DNA from 4 places in the Bacillus sp. AMCV2 genome. Region 1 is predicted to be linked to each of the others. Evidence: riboswitches for the same ligand, from Rfam matches in the RefSeq annotation. Region 1 holds a riboswitch; each other region holds the start of a gene.

Region 1 (4,687 bases):
ATACAAGCTGACTTCTTTGCATTCCGTCAATTAAAACAAGCCAAGAGCATAATTGCTCTTGGCTTTTGTTTTTTATACGAGAGGGCCGCCTGCCTGGGCGATGGCATCGGTATGTGTGAACTTTTTAAAGTTCTCTTTGAATTCATTTGCAAGGTAGACTGCTTTTTCTTTGTATTCTTCCTTGTTGGTCCACGTGTTTTCAGGCTGAAGGATATGATCAGGAACGCCAGGAACATGTGCCGGAATGTGCAGGCCGAAAATATCGTCAGTTATCATTTCAGCATCCTCTAATTTACCTTCAATCGCTGCTTTGACCATTGCTCTAGTGTAAGAAAGCTTCATTCGTTCGCCTGTGCCGTAACCGCCCCCGGTCCAGCCGGTATTGACTAAGAAAACGTCTGCGCCGTGTTCATCGATCTTTTTGCCGAGCATTTCAGCATAGACGTGAGCAGGAAGCGGCAGGAACGGTGAGCCGAAGCATGTAGAGAACGTCGTTTCAGGAGACGTTACACCACGTTCGGTTCCGGCAAGCTTACTCGTGTAACCGCTCAAGAAATGGTACATGGCCTGCTCCTTCGTCAGTTTGCTGATCGGAGGCAGGACTCCGAAGGCATCAGCCGTCAAAAATACAATGGCTGACGGATGGCCGGCCATGCTTGGAGTCACGATGTTATCAATCATATGAATCGGGTAAGCTGCCCGCGTGTTTTCAGTATAGAAGGAATCATCATAATTGGCTTCGCGTGTATCTTCATCAACAACGACATTTTCGAGAACAGACCCGAAGCGGATCGCGTTAAAGATTTGCGGCTCCTTTTCCTCGCTTAAATGAATGCACTTAGCGTAGCACCCGCCTTCAATATTAAAGACGCCTGTATCAGACCAGCCATGTTCATCGTCACCGATCAGCTTGCGGTCAGCATCTGCCGACAGGGTGGTCTTGCCTGTTCCTGACAGTCCGAAGAAAAGGGCGACATCGCCTTTTTCACCGACATTGGCGGAGCAGTGCATAGATAAAATATCTCTTTCAGGCAGCAGGAAATTCATAATGGAGAAAATGGACTTCTTCATTTCACCGGCATACTCAGTTCCGCCGATTAAGATCGTCCGCTTTTCAAAAGAGACAATAATAAACGTTTCGGAATGAGTGCCGTCTGTTTTTGGATCCGCTTTGAAATGCGGAGCAGAAAGAATGGTGAACGGCTGCTCAACTGTTTTCTTATCATTTCCTTCCGGACGGATAAACAGCTGCCGCGCAAATAAATTGTGCCATGCGAACTCATTTACGACAGTGATCGGCAGCCTGTATTTCTCGTCTGCTCCGGCAAATCCTTCGAAAACAAACAGTTCATCTCGCTCCTTTAAATAGCTGACAACTTTCGTATACAGCCGCTCAAACGCTTCTTCTGAAATCGGCTGATTCACCGGGCCCCAATCGATCTTATTTTTCGTGCTTTCTTCCTCCACGATGAATTTATCTTTAGGTGAGCGTCCTGTGTAAGCGCCTGTTGTCGCGCGAACAGCACCTGTGGATGTTAAAATGCCTTCGTTTCGGGAGAGGACTTTTTCTGTTAGCTGTGCTGCTGATAAATTATGACGCACATTTGGACATGTTAATAAGGCTTGTAAATCAGCGGTCAAATCAACTGAGTTCATATGAAACCTTCCTTTATCGTTTTTTGTGTTTTGCTAATTGTGAATTAGTATAACATATATTTTCAAATAGTCTATACTATTTATTATTTTTTGTGTGTGCATTTCCATTGTTTTCCCTCAATATAGGTGCCTATTTCTTCTGAATCATATTGACATTGCAAACCCTTTTACGATAAGATATTTCATTGAGCGGATACTCTTATCCCGAGCTGGCGGAGGGACAGGCCCTATGAAGCCCAGCAACCGGTTTCTCTGTTATTTATTATGTTCAACTGAGTGAGACAACCAAGGTGCTAACCTGTTGCAAGGTTGTATGATTCCTTGAGCGATAAGAGTGAAAGGCACAAAGACCAAACCCTTTCCTCGATGGAAAAGGTTTTTTTATTTCATAAATATGCCAATTAACATTCTCTAATATAACTGTACATTGTATAAGAGGGAGCGAGTTCCGTATCATATATACAAGGTCTTTCGGGAGGCCTTGTGCAGGAGGAAGCAAATCATGAGTAAAAATCGTCGTTTATTTACATCAGAATCTGTTACGGAGGGGCATCCGGATAAAATCTGTGACCAGATTTCTGACAGCATTTTAGATGAAATTTTAAAGAAAGACCCTAACGCGCGTGTTGCTTGTGAAACATCTGTGACAACAGGTTTGGTTCTTGTAAGCGGAGAGATCACAACTTCTACGTATGTTGACATTCCGAAAACGGTTCGCCAAACCATTAAAGAAATCGGATACACACGTGCAAAATACGGATTTGATGCGGAAACTTGTGCGGTTTTAACATCAATTGATGAGCAGTCTGCTGATATCGCGATGGGTGTCGACCAAGCGCTTGAAGCCCGTGAAGGCACAATGAGCGACGAAGAAATTGAAGCGATTGGTGCGGGTGACCAAGGATTAATGTTCGGTTATGCGTGCAACGAAACGAAAGAGCTTATGCCTCTTCCAATTTCACTTGCCCATAAATTAGCCCGCCGCCTAAGTGAAGTCCGTAAAGAAGATATTCTTCCGTACCTTCGCCCTGACGGCAAAACACAGGTAACGGTTGAGTACGATGAAAATAACAAACCAGTCCGCATTGACGCGATTGTGATTTCCACTCAGCATCACCCTGAAATTACACTTGAGCAAATTCAGCGCAACATTAAAGAACATGTAATCAATCCGGTTGTTCCTGAAGAGCTGATTGATGAAGAAACAAAATATTTCATCAACCCTACAGGACGTTTCGTAATCGGAGGGCCTCAAGGGGATGCGGGACTTACAGGACGCAAAATCATCGTTGATACGTACGGCGGCTATGCACGCCACGGCGGAGGCGCGTTCTCAGGTAAGGACGCGACGAAGGTAGACCGTTCTGCAGCTTATGCGGCAAGATACGTTGCGAAAAACATCGTTGCGGCTGAGCTTGCTGATTCTTGCGAAGTACAGCTTGCTTACGCGATCGGTGTTGCACAGCCTGTGTCAATCTCAATCAACACATTCGGTTCCGGAAAAGCTTCTGAGGAAAAATTGATTGAAGTTGTTCGCAATAACTTTGATTTACGACCTGCCGGCATTATCAAAATGCTTGATTTGCGCCGTCCGATCTACAAACAAACTGCTGCGTACGGCCACTTTGGACGTCACGATGTTGACCTTCCTTGGGAGCGCACAGACAAAGCGGAGCAGCTGCGTAAAGAAGCGTTAGGAGAATAATTTTATAGCCGCTTACTGGTTAAGCGGCTTTCCCTTTTTTATCGTTGTATTCATGTTTATTTTTTTACATAACTGTGAAACCAAATACTATTCACAGCGTCTATAAATAGGGGTTCAATGATGACAATTTTAATTATGGAGGCAATACTATGTGTGGATTTGTCGGGGTTTTTAACAAGCATCCGTTAGCTCAAACCGCTGATCAAGAAGAACTAATCAAACAAATGAACCAAATGATCGTTCACCGCGGTCCTGACAGTGATGGATATTTCCATGATGAGCACGTCGGCTTCGGATTCAGACGGCTCAGCATTATTGATGTAGAAAATGGCGGACAGCCTTTATCATATGAAGATGAAACATATTGGATTATCTTTAACGGAGAAATCTATAACTATATTGAACTGAGAGAAGAACTTGAAGCAAAGGGGTACACATTCAACACGGATTCGGACACAGAGGTTCTTCTTGCGACTTACCGTCACTATAAAGAAGAAGCGGCGTCCAAACTGCGCGGTATGTTTGCCTTTCTGATTTGGAATAAAAACGATCATGTGCTTTATGGGGCAAGAGATCCATTCGGCATTAAACCGTTGTACTACACAACGATCAATGATCAGGTTTATTTTGCCTCAGAGAGAAAAAGTTTAATGGTTGCTCAGAATGATATTGAAATAGATAAAGAGGCATTGCAGCAGTACATGTCTTTCCAATTTGTTCCTGAACCAAGCACGCTTGATGCCCATGTGAAAAAAGTAGAGCCGGGTTCACAGTTCACAATCCGCCCGGACGGCGATATCACATTCAAAACGTATTTCAAAGCGAACTTCAAGCCGGTTCAGACTGAAGAAGACAAGCTTGTGAAAGAAGTCCGAGACGCGATCTATGACTCTGTAAACGTTCATATGAGAAGTGACGTTCCTGTCGGTTCATTCCTGTCTGGCGGGATTGATTCTTCCTTTATTGTGTCTGTTGCGAAGGAATTTCATCCAAGCTTAAAAACATTCTCTGTCGGCTTTGAACAGCAGGGCTTCAGTGAGGTTGATGTAGCGAAAGAAACGGCAGCGGCGCTGGGCATTGAAAATATCAGCAAAGTCATTTCGCCTGATGAATACATGAATGAGCTTCCGAAGATCGTTTGGCATTTTGATGACCCGCTTGCTGATCCGGCAGCGATTCCGTTGTACTTTGTTGCAAAAGAAGCGAAAAAACATGTTACGGTTGCTTTATCAGGTGAAGGAGCGGATGAGCTCTTCGGCGGATATAACATTTACCGTGAGCCGCTTTCGCTTAAACCGTTTGAACGGATTCCGTCCGGCCTGAAAA
Region 2 (4,687 bases), 1.6 Mb from region 1:
GGGAGCGTCTGAAGGATATTGAATTGAATCAGGTATACATCAGCCCGAGCAAGCGGACAGAAGAGACAGCAAAAACCGCACTAGGGTCGCGCAGGCTCCCGCTGGTGATAGATCATATGTTCAGAGAAATGTCACTGGGCTCATGGGAAGGGAAAAAACAAGAGGATATTGAAAGGGACGAACCAGATCTTTTTCACGCTTATTTTCATTATCCCGAAGCTTATCGCCAGCAGGGAAGTGAAACGTTTTTTGACTTTGAAAACCGGGTAAGGCTGGCACTCCAAACGATTTTAGACAGCCATTCTTCCGGTAATGTTCTCTTGGTTACCCATTCTGTCTTTATATTAATGCTGTTAAATATCATAAAGGGAAGACGCGTTAATGACATATGGAATTCTGCTTACATACATGATACATCATTGAGCCTTGTGGAATTTGATGAAAATGGAACAGCCGAAATAATAATAGAAGGGGACGGGAAGCATCGGAAACCGATTTCCGCTTTCTAATAGAAAAAACCATCTGCCAAATGCAGATGGTTTTTTCAAATTATACTAGCTGTGTCTGCTGTGCTCTTGCCTGTTTTGCGGCTTCAACCATGTTTTTCAATGCTGCAACCGTTTCTTCCTGCTGTCTTGTTTTCAATCCGCAGTCCGGATTTACCCAGAAGCGGTCAGTCGGACAGACGGCAAGCGCATCAACGATAATATTGTACATTTCTTCAGTTGACGGCACACGAGGGCTGTGAATGTCATATACACCAAGGCCAAGCCCTTTCAAATACGGGTGGTTTTTTAAGTAATCTAAAAATCCTCCGTGGCTTCTGCTATGTTCGATTGTAATCACATCGGCATCAAGATCATTGATTGTATCAACGATATCTTCGAAGTTGCTGTAGCACATATGTGTATGAATTTGTGTCTCGTTTTTCACGGAAGAAGTGGTTAATCTGAATGCTTCTGCCGCCCAAGTCAAGTACTCATCCCAATCGCGGGTTTTCAATGGAAGGCCTTCGCGCAGCGCTGGTTCATCGACTTGAATGATTTGAATGCCTGCGTCTTCAAGCGCTTTAACTTCTTTGCGAAGGGCAAGCCCGATTTGGAAGGCGATTTCTTTCCTCGAGATATCGTTTCGAGGGAAAGACCAGTTTAAGATTGTAACCGGGCCCGTCAGCATTCCTTTTACATGCTTGGAAGTCAATGACTGTGCGTAGACTGTGTCTTTCACTGTCATCGGTTCAATAAATTCAACATCTCCGTAAATGACTGGCGGGCGGACACAGCGTGAGCCGTATGATTGAACCCAGGCATATTTAGTGAAGGCGAAACCGGCCAGCTTTTCACCGAAGTATTCGACCATGTCTGTCCGTTCAAATTCGCCGTGAACAAGGACATCAAGCTCCAATTCTTCCTGAATATCAATCCATCTTTTTGTTTCCGCATTGATAAAGTTTTGATACTGTTCATCGGACCACTCAGCTTTCCGCCATTTTTGGCGTGCGCTCCGCACTTCAGCAGACTGCGGGAAGCTGCCGATCGTTGTCGTCGGCAAAAGCGGAAGGCCGAGAGATTCATTTTGCAGGGCTAAACGTTCTTCAAACGGAATCGGGCGCTTGAAGTCTTTATCAGTTAATTGCTCAAGCTCTTTCTTTTGTTCAGAATTGGCGCCTGTTGCAAACTGTTTAAGCGCCTGGATATCAGCCTTAGCCTGCTGAATCTCTTCGCTGATCGCCGCTTTTCCTGATACTAAACCTTCTTTCAAAGCTGTCAGCTCGGCCAGCTTCTCTTTTGCGTAGGACAATCCGTTCAATAGGTCTTTTTCCAAATGCTCATCAGGGTGTTTCGCTACCGGAACATGCAACAGGCTGCTGGAAGGCTGAATCCACAGTTCATCAACTTTTGCAATGCTGAGAATATCAAGAACGGCATCGAGACGCTCTTCAAGGTCCGCTTTCCAAATGTTGCGTCCGTCGATAACGCCGGCTGCCAGCACTTTGTCTGTCGGAAAACCATGTGTTTTAAGCTGTTCCAGGTTTCTGCCTTTGTCGTGAACGAAATCAAGGCCAATTCCCTGAACCGGGTAAGAGATCAGCTCTTCATACGCATCAACAGAATCAAAATACGTCTGCAAAAGCACATTCAAGGATGAAAGCTCACTTGTAATGCTTTCAAATAACTCTTTTGCGCCGCGGACATCTTCACTAGAGGCGGTAACGAGCGCCGGCTCATCGATTTGAACCCATTTTACGCCTTCTTCTTCAAGTTCTTTCAAAAGCTGTACATATAATGGCACAAGGCGTTTTTGGATCGCTTTTGCTTCGGACGGTTCATAGCCTTTAGCGAGCGTAACGAACGTATAAGGGCCGACAATCACAGGCTTTGTTTCCACACCGTATTCCTGTTTGATCCGGCGATAATCTTCGAGTTGTTTGTTTCTTGTCAGACGGAACTCAATGCTCTCGTCATATTCCGGAACGATGTAATGGTAATTTGTATTAAACCATTTTGTCATTTCACTAGATACAGCGTCTTTGATTCCGCGGGCGATAGCGAAGTATGTATCGGTAGCGTCAGTCAAATGTCTGAACCGTTTCGGGATCCAGTTGAAGCTGACTGCTGTGTCGAGTACATGGTCATACTGTGTGAAATCAGAAACAGGCACAACATCAATCTGCTGGTCAATTTGTGTTTTTACTGCGGATAAAAATAGTTCGTCGATTTGCTTTAAAAACGTATCTTTATCAGTACTGCCTTTCCAATACGCTTCAAGTGCTTTTTTCCATTCCCGGTTCAGTCCGATTCTCGGAAATCCTAAATTCGATGTTTTGATGGTTGTCATTGTTTCTCCTCCTTTATATGTAAAACACTCTCTTTAACCCGCGGATACAGGCTGCTAAGAGGTTTTCTCACAACAAAAAGCCTCTTTCCCATGAGAGAAAGAGGCTTTTCTACGTAAAACACTGCCTCTCTCATCTCTCAGACACAATCTGATGGAATTAGCACCGTGCCTTATGAGACATCAGTCTCGGCGCGAAAAGCAGTGCGCCCCATTTCACAATGGTATTACGGTCGGTTGCTGTTGGGGTCAAAAGGCCAATCCCTCGCCCAACTCTCGATAAGAGAAAATGTTATTAATTTTTTGAAAAGTTGAATCATTTGTTGGTAATCTTAACAGTAATTCAAATTCATTGTCAACATAGAATTTGAAATTTTTATTTACATGATGTGGTGTATATTATATAAGAAAAATAATCTTATAGGGTCAACAAATGTGATTGCTCTGCTTTTTCTGCGAGCTCATCAGGAGCTGTTAAATACAGGAATCCATTGCCTGCCAGCGTTTTTGCAATATCAAGAGGAAGTGTCCTGCGGATTAGCTGTGCGAAAACCTCAGATTCAGAAAGCTTTCTTTGAAATGATTCTTCTTCATAGCTTTTGATTAAAGCAAGCGCACCGCTGACATGAGGGGCAGCCATTGAAGTGCCGGTCAGCTTACCGTACTTCTTGTTGGGAAGGGTGGATAAGATGTTTTCTCCTGGTGCCACAAGGTCAATCTCTTTATTTGCGTTAGAAAATTCTGATAATTCTCGCGCTACAGAAACAGATCCAACTGCAATCACTTCATTATAAGCTGCGGGGTAGGAAAGCTCTTCTGTGCGTTCGTCGCCGTCACCTTCATTTCCCGCTGCACAAACGACAAGCACTCCGTTTTTCACTGCGTTTTTCACTGCTTCTTTTAGCTCTGGCACATCGCTTGGCCCTCCAAGGGACATTGAGATGATGTCGACTTTCTGTTCCACCGCGTAGTTGATGCCGTTAATTATCCATTCGTATTGTCCGCTGCCGTTCTCGCCGCCAAGAACCTTCACAATCAATAGGCTTGCCTCAGGCGCGACTCCGGCAATGCCTCCGTTTGAATCATTAGCTGCAATTGTTCCGGCGACGTGTGTGCCGTGTCCGTTGTAGTCGGAAATCGCATCTTCCTTGCCGCCGTCGTCATCCGTGAAGTTCTTTCCGCCGATGATTTGATTTTTTAAATCAGGGTGGCTTGTGTCGCAGCCCGTGTCTAATACAGCAACTTTAATATTTTTGCCTTTTACCCCTTTTGCCCACATTTCTGGCGCCTTAATCACTTTAATGCCCTCAGGAAGCTCGTTTACATCCATGATCTGCTCATTCGTCACATACGGGATCAAGCGGATTTCACCATTCATAAAAAAGCCCTCCTTTTTTATGCTTTCAAGTGGATTCAAGGGTGTTGCCTCATATTATATGAAAAAAGCAAGCGCTCGGACAGAGCCATTTGAAGCATTTTGAAAAAATAGGATACACACCAAAGAATTAGTAATCTTCAAAATATTGGATGGCTTCGGCGTGTATGACTGGGATTCAACTGTAAGTCAAGTTATAATAGTGTTGGGGAAAGGAGCAGTGTCATGAAACTGAATGAAAAATTATATGCATTTTTTTCAGAGCATGTGGAACAAATGGCCGAGGAATGGATTGAAACGATGGAGGAAAGTGATCCGAATTCGCTTTACGCCCTACATAATGCAACAGTAACGGAAGAATTGAAAGAGCAGGACAGAGAATTTTACCGGCATCTGAATTACATGTATGTTTTACCGGAAAAACAATTTCTCGAAGAGTTTCAAGAGTGGGTCATTGAGCTGACCAACGATCAAAAA
Region 3 (4,687 bases), 240 kb from region 1:
TTCGTCCTGAGCATTGATGGCAATTCCGAGGGCGATCAGCTGTTTTTCTCTTTCAGTCAGAGAATTCCCGGCAAAGCACTGTTCAGTAAATTCGTTAAATTTTCTTCCCATCAGGGGCATCTTTTGTTCAAATGTGCCTAAACCATGTTTATATTGTTTTAGCGCGTCCTGCATGCTTCCTCTGTCTTGATTCAAAGAAAATCCCTCCATCTGTTTAACATTCCTTTTTATTATGAACAGCTTTTAGGAAAATACGCGAAAAAAACCCCGGAATTCTCATCCGGGATTTCACCGTGTCAGCAAACCCTCGCATTCGTTGTCAGACCTGCGCGTTGGTGCTCACGAATTACAACATTCGCTCCGCTCCAATGCTCGGCCTTCCTAGACTTCAAGGGTTTTCAATCACGCTGAAAAGATGACAAAGCCCTAAAACGAATATCGTTTTAGGGCTTTGTCAATAATTGAACCCCGGATTTCTCATCCGGGGTTTCAGTGTTATTCAGATACAGGAAGCACAGCTCCGTCGTATTTTTTCTCGATGAAGTCTTTGATCTTTTTAGAGTGAAGAACTTCCATCAGCGCTTTGATTTTTGCAGAATCTTCTTCGCCTTTTCTTACTGCGATGATGTTAGCGTATGGGTTGTTTTTCGTTGATTCTACTTCAATTGCATCTTTTTTAGGATTTAATTTATTTTGGATCGCATAGTTTACATTGATGAAGGCCGCGTCTCCTTCTTTGTTTTCATATGCTTTTGCCGTTAATTCAGGCGCTACTTTTTTGAATTCAAGGTTTTTCGGGTTTTTCTTAATGTCTTTCAATGTTGCGTCAACTGTTTCCACCTTAGAATCAAGAGTGATTAATCCAGCGTTTTCAAGCATTGCAAGCATACGGCCTTGTTCAGCAACGTTGTTTGTCAGAATGATTGTCGCACCGTCTGGAAGGTCTTTCAGCGATTTGTATGTTTTAGAGTAAATACCGAATGGCTCTAAGTGAACAGCACCGGCATTCACAAGTTTGTAATCTGTGTTTTCTTTCATTTCTTGCTCAAGGTAAGGAATGTGCTGGAAGTAGTTCGCGTCCACTTCTTTATCAGCTAAAGCTTTATTGTACATTTTGTAATCACTAAGCACTTTCACTTTCAGCGTATAGCCTTTTTCTTTCAGCAATGGTTCAGCTTCTTTTAAAATTTCCGCATGCGGTGTTTTCGTTGCCGCAACGACAATTTCTTTCTTGCCGGATTCAGCGCCGTTATTCGAACCGCAGGCAGCCATAACTCCTGCAAATACAAGCAGTAATGCACCCAAAAATAGCTTTTTCAATGTAAATCCTCCCTTATCGTTTGTCTATAATATTTGTTATTAGATCACCGATGATTTGAATAATAAACACGATGATTAAAATAAACACAGTAGCAACGAAGGTAACATCAGCGTTATTAGACTGATATCCTTCTACGTACGCAAGGTTTCCAAGGCCTCCTGAACCAATGGCTCCGGCAATTGCCGTTGAGCCGATCAAAGCGATGGCAGTAACCGTAATGCCAGAAATAAGAGCAGGCATTGATTCCGGAATCAGCACTTTGAAAATAATCGTAGACGTTTTCGCGCCCATTGATTTAGCGGCTTCAATCACACCTTTATCCACCTCACGCAGCGCGATTTCAACAAGGCGCGCGTAAAATGGTGCCGAGCCGATTACCAGCGCCGGCAATGCGGCGTTTGGCCCTAAGATCGTGCCGACTAAAAATTTCGTAAAACCTAATAGTAAAATAATTAAAATAAGGAACGGAATCGATCTGAATATGTTAACAACGGCCGAAATCACAGAGTTGACCGCTTTATTCTGCCAGAGGCTTCCTTTGCTCGTCAGAAAGAGCAGCAAGCCGAGGATGACCCCGATGACAAAAGCAAACAGTAAAGAAATCAGCGTCATATAAAGTGTTTCATATGTCGCGTTCCATAATTCAGTTAAATCAACGTTCGGGAAGTATTTTTCAAACATTCGTGATCACCTCTGCTTTCACCTGTTTGTCATTAATGAATCGGATCACGTTTTGCACTTCTTCCTCGTCTCCGTCAATGTGGATGAACAGTGAACCGTAAGCCCCATCCTTCGTCTGCGAAATTTTCCCTTGCAGAATATTGACGCTGACATTGAAGTTTCTGATCATCTCTGTAATCAGAGGCTGTTCAGCTGACTCACCGACAAATGTGAGCTGAACCATTTTTCCTGATGCTGTATCATCAAGAAGATGCTGAAGCGTCTCTTTCGTTTCTTCCGGCTCTGTCACCTGTTGAACAAATCGTTTTGTCATTTGTTCCTTTGGATTTTTAAAGACATCGAGAACCTCGCCTTCTTCGACCACCTTGCCGTTTTCCATGACGGCGACTCTGTTGCAGATTTTGCGGATGACATGCATTTCGTGCGTAATCAGCACAATCGTCAAACCGAGTCTTTCATTAATATCGGACAATAGATCCAGAATTGAATCTGTCGTTTGCGGATCTAATGCTGATGTCGCTTCGTCACAAAGGAGAACCTTCGGATTGTTTGCAAGCGCTCTGGCAATTCCGACACGCTGCTTCTGCCCGCCGCTCAGCTGAGACGGATAAGATTTTTCTTTTCCTTCTAAACCTACCAGTTTAATTAGTTCATTGGCGCGCTTGATCCGCTCGCTCTTTTTCACCCCGGCAATTTCCAAAGGAAACATGATATTATCTCTGACAGTCCGCGACCAAAGCAAATTGAAATGCTGGAAAATCATACTGATCTCATGGCGTGCTTTTCTTAAACCGCGTCCATTTACTTCATTAATCTTGGTTCCCGCCACTTCCACGGTTCCTGAGGTTGGTTTCTCAAGGCCGTTCAGCAGACGGATTAAGGAACTTTTACCAGCTCCGCTATATCCTATAATTCCAAAAATCTCACCTTTTTTAATGGAAAGCGAGACATTTTGGACAGCATTGACATCTCCATGTTTCGACTTGTAAACTTTTGAAACATCCTGAAGATTGATCAAAGCAATCACCTGCCTTAACACTATTCTAAGAAATCTTCCGGTTTTTTTCTGCAAAAGAAAAGCCTTTCTGCACACTTGAGCAGAAAGGCTTATATAAAATGCCTTTCTCTCATCTTTCAAAGCGCTGAACGCTTCGTGTGAATTGGCACCATTTCAACAGCGTTGATGGTTGCCGGGCTTCATAGGGCACTTCCCTCCACCTCTCTTGATAAGAGAAATATATAGTCTTTTTCGTCCGGAAATTCTTAATGTAGAATAGCACGGCGAATGATTAAATGTCAATAAAATAAATGATGTCAACTTTTACTATTATAATAATTTATTATTTTTTAATTTTTTAAAATCCTCTGAAAAAATCCATTTGTCAGCCAGAGAATGGCTTCCAGTTTTAACAGGGCCCTGAATGATCCCTTTACTTTGAGGCTTCCGCTCTGAATCAGGTGCTGAAGGGAAATGTCTCCGTGCAATAAATCAATAATTTCTGTTTGGTTTCCGTAAAAGGTCAGGTTGGACGTTTGGGGCGGGGAAACTTTTTTCATTTCTCCCTGTTCGTTTATTGAGACGGTTAAGGCTTCTGCTTCTCCTTGGAAGGTAATGAGCAATGTTGAGGCATTCAAAAGGGGTTTTAAAAACAGATGCTGATACTCATCTTCTAAAACTTCCGCTTTCTCCATATGTACAACCTCCTATTTGTTGGTCATACATACACATTTCTCTCTTTGTCGCAAGAACCCCTTTATAAAACGAACGACAATTTCATTGGATATGCTGAGAAATATGTCATAAATGGGATGCGGAAGATGATTTTTGTTTGATCAGCTCATATAAATAAGAAACGGAATAAAATGCATATCCTCTTTCGACCATCTTTCCGCCTTTAAACAGCAGAAAACAAGGGACGCTTTCAATTTGATACGCTTTTGCGAATGTCGGAGAGTAATTGACATTGTTTTGATAGAAGGCGACATCAGGCAGCATTTCTTTCACCACTGTCAGCATTTTGCTTGCAAGCTGGCAGGTGCCGCAAAACGGAGTATATAAATATAGAAGGTACACATCATCTTCAATGTGGTCAAGTTCGTGTTCTTGGAGTTCTTTCATGCTATACACCTCGGGACTTTCTTTCAAGAAAAATAGTATGGACATTCAGATTCGCACGCAGCAATACAGAGGCGACATGGTGCCTGGGCGCAGCCGCTACTTCCTTATAGGCTCTGTCGATATGGAGATGGCAGGCTTCATTAAATTCACGCTTCAGCTGTTTTCTCAATTTCTCACCTGATTCATCAGCATCAACTAATATATAGACGTCTTTATCATAAAGCTCGTCAGCCAATTCCTCAAGCCTCAGCTGGCTGATTGTTCCGTTTGTGCAGATAATGCGCACCGGCTCATTCAGGACGCTTTCGATTTTCTCTTTATCTGATTTCCCCTCGACAATCATAACCTTTTCCAGCTCATCCATCTTCATCTTGTTCACCTGCCGCGTCAAATTTGAAACGTTCAGATTGTAAAAGAAGGCAGTGAAATTCACCGCCAACATTAACACCAGCCGTTTTCGTAGTCACAATCTACATATTTTGCGTCGTCTCCAGAGACCACATCGGCTGTCTTATAAAATTTCTCATTTTCAAAGGAATAACCGGACTTAAGCTCATATTCATTCA
Region 4 (4,687 bases), 1.8 Mb from region 1:
CATTTTCCTGATACACTTTTCCGTTTTTCATCAAATGGCCCAGCGCGCGTTTAAAGGCGGCTTTGCTCATATTAAAACGTTCTCTGATATCGTCAGGCTGGCTTTTGTCACTGTACGGCATGGCACCGTTTCTCATTCTCATATACGTTAGAATGCACTCAGCATCAACTGACATTGCATCCTGTTTTCTCGGTAGCAGCGACAAGTTTACTGAACCGTCTTCTTTCACTTGAATCACCCGTCCTGTGACTCTTGAACCCAGTCTTGGCTCCTCTTTTCTTTCTGACGGGTGAATAAAACAGCGGATACCGTCATCCGTGATCACGAATGAACCCGATGCGATCAGCCTGTACACCGTACCTGTCAGCTCTTTATTCATCAGATCTTCTGAAGCGTCGGTAAACAGTTCGCTGATGATATCTTCCGGCGCTGGTTTCGCAAACATGCGCCCCCGGTTCGTCACCTTCAGCATACAGTAAAGTTTGTCCCCTTTTTGCGGCCAGACATCTTCGTACGGGGGCAAATGCTCAGTTGCGACTAGTGCGTCCTTCGATAAACCGACATCAACGAAAACGCCCATATCTTCCACTTTATCTACCACTTCAACCCAGCCATATTCATCCGCGCTGATGACCGGAATTTTCATCGTGGCCGCAAGCCTTTCCTGCTGGTCGACGTATATAAAGACTTCTACTTCGTCTCTGTCCTCGATATCCTCAGTCATTTCACTGTTATGTAAGAGAATCGTATCTTCCCCATCGGTTAAAAAGTAACCGAAGTCGGTTTGGTGATCTATACTCAAGGTTAATTGCTGCCCTGGTCTCATGCTATCGTCCTTCCTGTTCCGCTTATTCCTCTGCGGATTTTGTTAACATTTTTTCCAATCATCACAAATTGATTCTTTGTTCTGTTGGAAGTTTCTCTTTATTCTACTATAATCAACACATAAGTTAAATGTTATGGAGGTTTTCATATGGCAAAAGAAAGCTCATTTGATATTGTATCCAAGGTGGAATTGCCTGAAGTGCAAAACGCAATCCAAATCGCACTGAAGGAAATCAGTACCCGATATGACTTTAAAGGCAGCAAAAGCGACATTTCTTTAGATAAAGAGGAGCTGGTCCTCGTTTCCGATGACGAATTCAAATTAAGCCAGCTGAAAGATGTGCTGGTCAGCAAATTGATTAAACGAAACGTACCGACAAAAAACATTGATTACGGCAAGGTTGAAAACGCGTCAGGCGGAACGGTACGCCAGCGTGCAAAGCTTGTTCAAGGCATTGACAAGGACAACGCAAAAAAAATCAATACGATCATCAAAAACTCCGGACTGAAAGTAAAGTCTCAGGTGCAGGATGATCAAGTGCGTGTCACCGGAAAAAACAAAGATGACCTGCAGCAGCTTATCTCAGCTGTGCGGGGAGCAGATCTGCCAATTGACGTTCAATTTATAAATTTCAGATAAATTTTCTGATTCCTATTGATTATTGTCTTTATTTTCGGTAAATTTGGAGAAAGGGAAAAACGCCAGGTATCTTTTGGCACTTCCTGACACGAAAATTTCATATCCGTTCTTATCAAGAGAAGCAGAGGGACTGGCCCGACGAAGCTTCAGCAACCGGTGTAATGGCGATCAGCCATGACCAAGGTGCTAAATCCAGCAAGCTCGAACAGCTTGGAAGATAAGAAGAGACAAAATCACTGACAAAGTCTTCTTCTTAAGAGGACTTTTTTTATTTCTCTTTTTTCCTTGCTGATGTGAATAAAGGAGGCAGACAATGGGACTTTTAGAAGATTTGCAAAGACAGGTGTTAATCGGTGACGGCGCCATGGGGACACTCCTCTACTCCTATGGCATTGACAGGTGTTTTGAGGAGCTCAATATTTCAAAGCCGGAGGAAATTCAGCGCATACATAAAGCGTACGTTGAAGCGGGAGCCAACATTATTCAAACGAATACGTACGGGGCCAACTATATTAAATTATCCAGACACGGGCTTGAGGATGACATCAAAAAAATGAATCAGGAAGCCGTAAAGATCGCGCGGGCTTCAGCAGGCGATGCATACGTGCTTGGAACGATGGGCGGCATACGCACATTTAATAAAAACGCGTACAGTCTTGACGAAATTAAGCGCAGCTTCCGCGAGCAGCTGTACCTGCTGCTGCATGAAGAGCCGGATGGCTTGCTGTTAGAAACATATTATGATTTGGAAGAAGCCCGTGAAGTGCTGAAAATCGCGCGCAAAGAGACTGATCTTCCGATTATGCTCAATGTCTCCATGCACGAGCAAGGCGTATTGCAGGACGGAACGCCGCTTTCTGACGCATTGCGCTCGATTGCGGATCTCGGAGCTGATATTGTCGGCATTAACTGCCGCCTCGGCCCTTATCACATGATTGAAGCGCTCAGCGAAGTGCCGATTTTTGATGACGTATTCTTATCCGTTTATCCGAACAGCAGTCTTCCTTCGCTTGAAGAGGGACGGCTCGTCTATGAAACAGACGACACGTATTTTCAAAACAGCGCGTCAGAATTCCGTAAGCAAGGCGCGCGGATTATCGGCGGCTGCTGCGGCACAACGCCGAATCACATCCGGGCGATGGCGGAAGCAGTTGGCGGGCTGGCTCCGATTACGGAAAAAGAAGTCAAAACCCGGGCGAAAGAATTCATTTCTGTTCATCATGAGCGAACCGAGCCCGGCCTGGATGAGATCGCGGCGAAAAAACGCTCTATTATCGTAGAACTGGACCCGCCAAAAAAACTAAGCTTTGACAAATTTCTATCGGCGGCGGCTGAATTAAAAGAAGCGGGAATCGATGCCCTGACACTCGCCGACAATTCTCTGGCGACCCCGCGGATCAGCAATGTTGCCTGCGGCGCCCTTGTCAAGCAGCAGCTCGATATGCGTTCCCTTGTCCATATTACGTGCCGTGACCGTAACATTATCGGCTTACAGTCACATTTAATGGGCCTTGATACGTTAGGGCTGAATGACGTGCTTGCTATTACAGGTGACCCTTCTAAAATCGGGGATTTTCCTGGTGCGACGTCTGTATATGATTTAACATCTTTTGATTTAATCAGGCTGATCAAACAATTCAATGAAGGTCTGTCTCTGTCTGGAAAACCGCTCGGCAAGAAAACGAATTTCTCAGTTGCTGCTGCATTTAATCCTAACGTCCGCCATCTGGATAAAGCGGTAAAACGGCTTGAGAAAAAAATAGATTGCGGCGCAGATTATTTTGTTTCTCAGCCTGTCTATTCCGAGCAGCAGCTTGTCGATATCCATAATGAAACAAAACATCTGAAGACGCCGATCTATATCGGCATCATGCCGCTGACAAGCAGCCGGAATGCCGAATTCATCCATAATGAAATTCCCGGCATTAAGCTGTCTGATACGATTCGCGAAAAAATGGCCCATGCCGGTGAAGATAAAGAAAAGCAAAAGGCGGAAAGCCTTGCGATTGCACGCTCCCTGCTGGATACGGCATGCGAGCTGTTCAACGGCATCTACTTGATAACGCCTTTCCTCAGATCTGACTTAACCGCTGAGCTCACTTCATATATTCAGCAAAAAGATGAGCAGCGCCAAAATATCTTTTTGCATTAATCCCTTAAAAGACTGTCTGATCCAATCGGGCGGTCTTTTTCAACGGGATTCGTGTTACGATATAGAAAAACAGTCATGAGGAGGATCATTATGCTCGAAGTCAAAACCATTTCCGCGGAAGATACATATGAAATCCGGCACCGCATTCTGCGCCCCCATCAATCCATTGAACAATGCAAATATGAAGAGGATCATGCAAAAGGCTCCTTTCATCTCGGCGCGTTTTTTGAAGGGAAGCTGATCAGCATCGCTTCTTTTTCCCCGCAAAATCAGCCATTAATAACAGAATCCCCAGCATATCGGCTGAGAGGTATGGCAACGCTTGAAGGATATCGCGATCAAAAAGGCGGGAGCACGCTGATCAAACACGCGGAAGAGAAACTGGCAAAGAACGGCGTTCAGGCAGTCTGGTGCAATGCCAGAAGCCATGTGAAAGGCTACTATTCAAAACTTGGCTGGGAAGAACTCGGCGAACCGTTTGAGATTCCCGGCATAGGCACACATATCATCATGTATAAAAAACTCGAAACAAGCAGGTGATCTTATGAACGTAGTGGATGAGCTGATTGAGCTTCATGAAGAACATGTTTCCGGCTTATTGCGGCTTTGCGGGCAAGCCGGGTGGCCGGATTATGGCGAACAAGAGCTGAAACTGCTTGTTCAGCAGGGACGCTTTTTCGGTTATCAAAATGTCAGCGGTGATATTATTTCCTGCATCGGCTTGTTTTTGTTTGGCCGTCTTGCTTCTATCGGCCTCGTTATCGTGGACAAAGAATATCAACGGCTCGGTCTCGGCCGGCGTATGGTAAACGCCTGTATCACCCAAACGGGTGAAAACACCGCCATCAGGCTTTGCGCCACAAAAGAAGGTTTGCTCCTTTATGAAAAAGCAGGTTTTCATACGGCAGGTTCAGTGCGAAAGTACAGCTGTCACAGTTTTCAACCTTATACAAAAAAGCTTGACGCTGAACTGACATCCTTTAGAGAACAAGACTTTCACGACTTAACCGCGGCGGATCTGGCTGCCTTTGGCGGAGATCGATCAAACCTTTTGCAGCAGCTTATTTCTG

What was found. A riboswitch is a leader RNA that binds a small molecule or an ion and turns the genes downstream of it on or off. The one in region 1 is predicted to bind S-adenosylmethionine.
Region 2: linked by a shared signal. The riboswitch ahead of metE (5-methyltetrahydropteroyltriglutamate--homocysteine S-methyltransferase) and the one ahead of metK (methionine adenosyltransferase) in region 1 are both predicted to bind S-adenosylmethionine.
Region 3: linked by a shared signal. The riboswitch ahead of metN (methionine ABC transporter ATP-binding protein MetN) and the one ahead of metK (methionine adenosyltransferase) in region 1 are both predicted to bind S-adenosylmethionine.
Region 4: linked by a shared signal. The riboswitch ahead of AC0OMA_RS06165 (bifunctional homocysteine S-methyltransferase/methylenetetrahydrofolate reductase) and the one ahead of metK (methionine adenosyltransferase) in region 1 are both predicted to bind S-adenosylmethionine.

What each region holds. Positions count from the first base shown of each region.
Region 1 is NZ_JBVYIB010000002.1:2,954,415-2,959,101, reverse strand. Features, by position in the region: gene AC0OMA_RS15330 (DUF2584 domain-containing protein) at 1-34, shown strand, start outside; gene pckA (phosphoenolpyruvate carboxykinase (ATP)) at 73-1,656, opposite strand; SAM riboswitch class I at 1,853-1,991, shown strand; gene metK (methionine adenosyltransferase) at 2,159-3,361, shown strand; gene asnB (asparagine synthase (glutamine-hydrolyzing)) at 3,511-4,687, shown strand, end outside.
Region 2 is NZ_JBVYIB010000002.1:1,379,865-1,384,551, forward strand. Features, by position in the region: gene AC0OMA_RS07345 (histidine phosphatase family protein) at 1-509, shown strand, start outside; gene metE (5-methyltetrahydropteroyltriglutamate--homocysteine S-methyltransferase) at 550-2,838, opposite strand; SAM riboswitch class I at 2,966-3,121, opposite strand; gene isp (serine protease Isp) at 3,254-4,213, opposite strand; gene rsbRB (RsbT co-antagonist RsbRB) at 4,436-4,687, shown strand, end outside.
Region 3 is NZ_JBVYIB010000002.1:3,189,811-3,194,497, forward strand. Features, by position in the region: gene AC0OMA_RS16580 (carboxymuconolactone decarboxylase family protein) at 1-210, opposite strand, end outside; gene metQ (methionine ABC transporter substrate-binding lipoprotein MetQ) at 496-1,320, opposite strand; gene metP (methionine ABC transporter permease MetP) at 1,334-2,002, opposite strand; gene metN (methionine ABC transporter ATP-binding protein MetN) at 1,995-3,020, opposite strand; SAM riboswitch class I at 3,127-3,235, opposite strand; gene AC0OMA_RS16600 (SCP2 sterol-binding domain-containing protein) at 3,350-3,694, opposite strand; gene AC0OMA_RS16605 (thioredoxin family protein) at 3,801-4,121, opposite strand; gene AC0OMA_RS16610 (toprim domain-containing protein) at 4,123-4,485, opposite strand; gene AC0OMA_RS16615 (YusG family protein) at 4,563-4,687, opposite strand, start outside.
Region 4 is NZ_JBVYIB010000002.1:1,174,382-1,179,068, reverse strand. Features, by position in the region: partial or broken gene AC0OMA_RS06175 (CvfB family protein) at 1-875, opposite strand, end outside; gene AC0OMA_RS06170 (YajQ family cyclic di-GMP-binding protein) at 974-1,465, shown strand; SAM riboswitch class I at 1,572-1,689, shown strand; gene AC0OMA_RS06165 (bifunctional homocysteine S-methyltransferase/methylenetetrahydrofolate reductase) at 1,779-3,617, shown strand; gene AC0OMA_RS06160 (GNAT family N-acetyltransferase) at 3,708-4,157, shown strand; gene AC0OMA_RS06155 (GNAT family N-acetyltransferase) at 4,162-4,687, shown strand, end outside.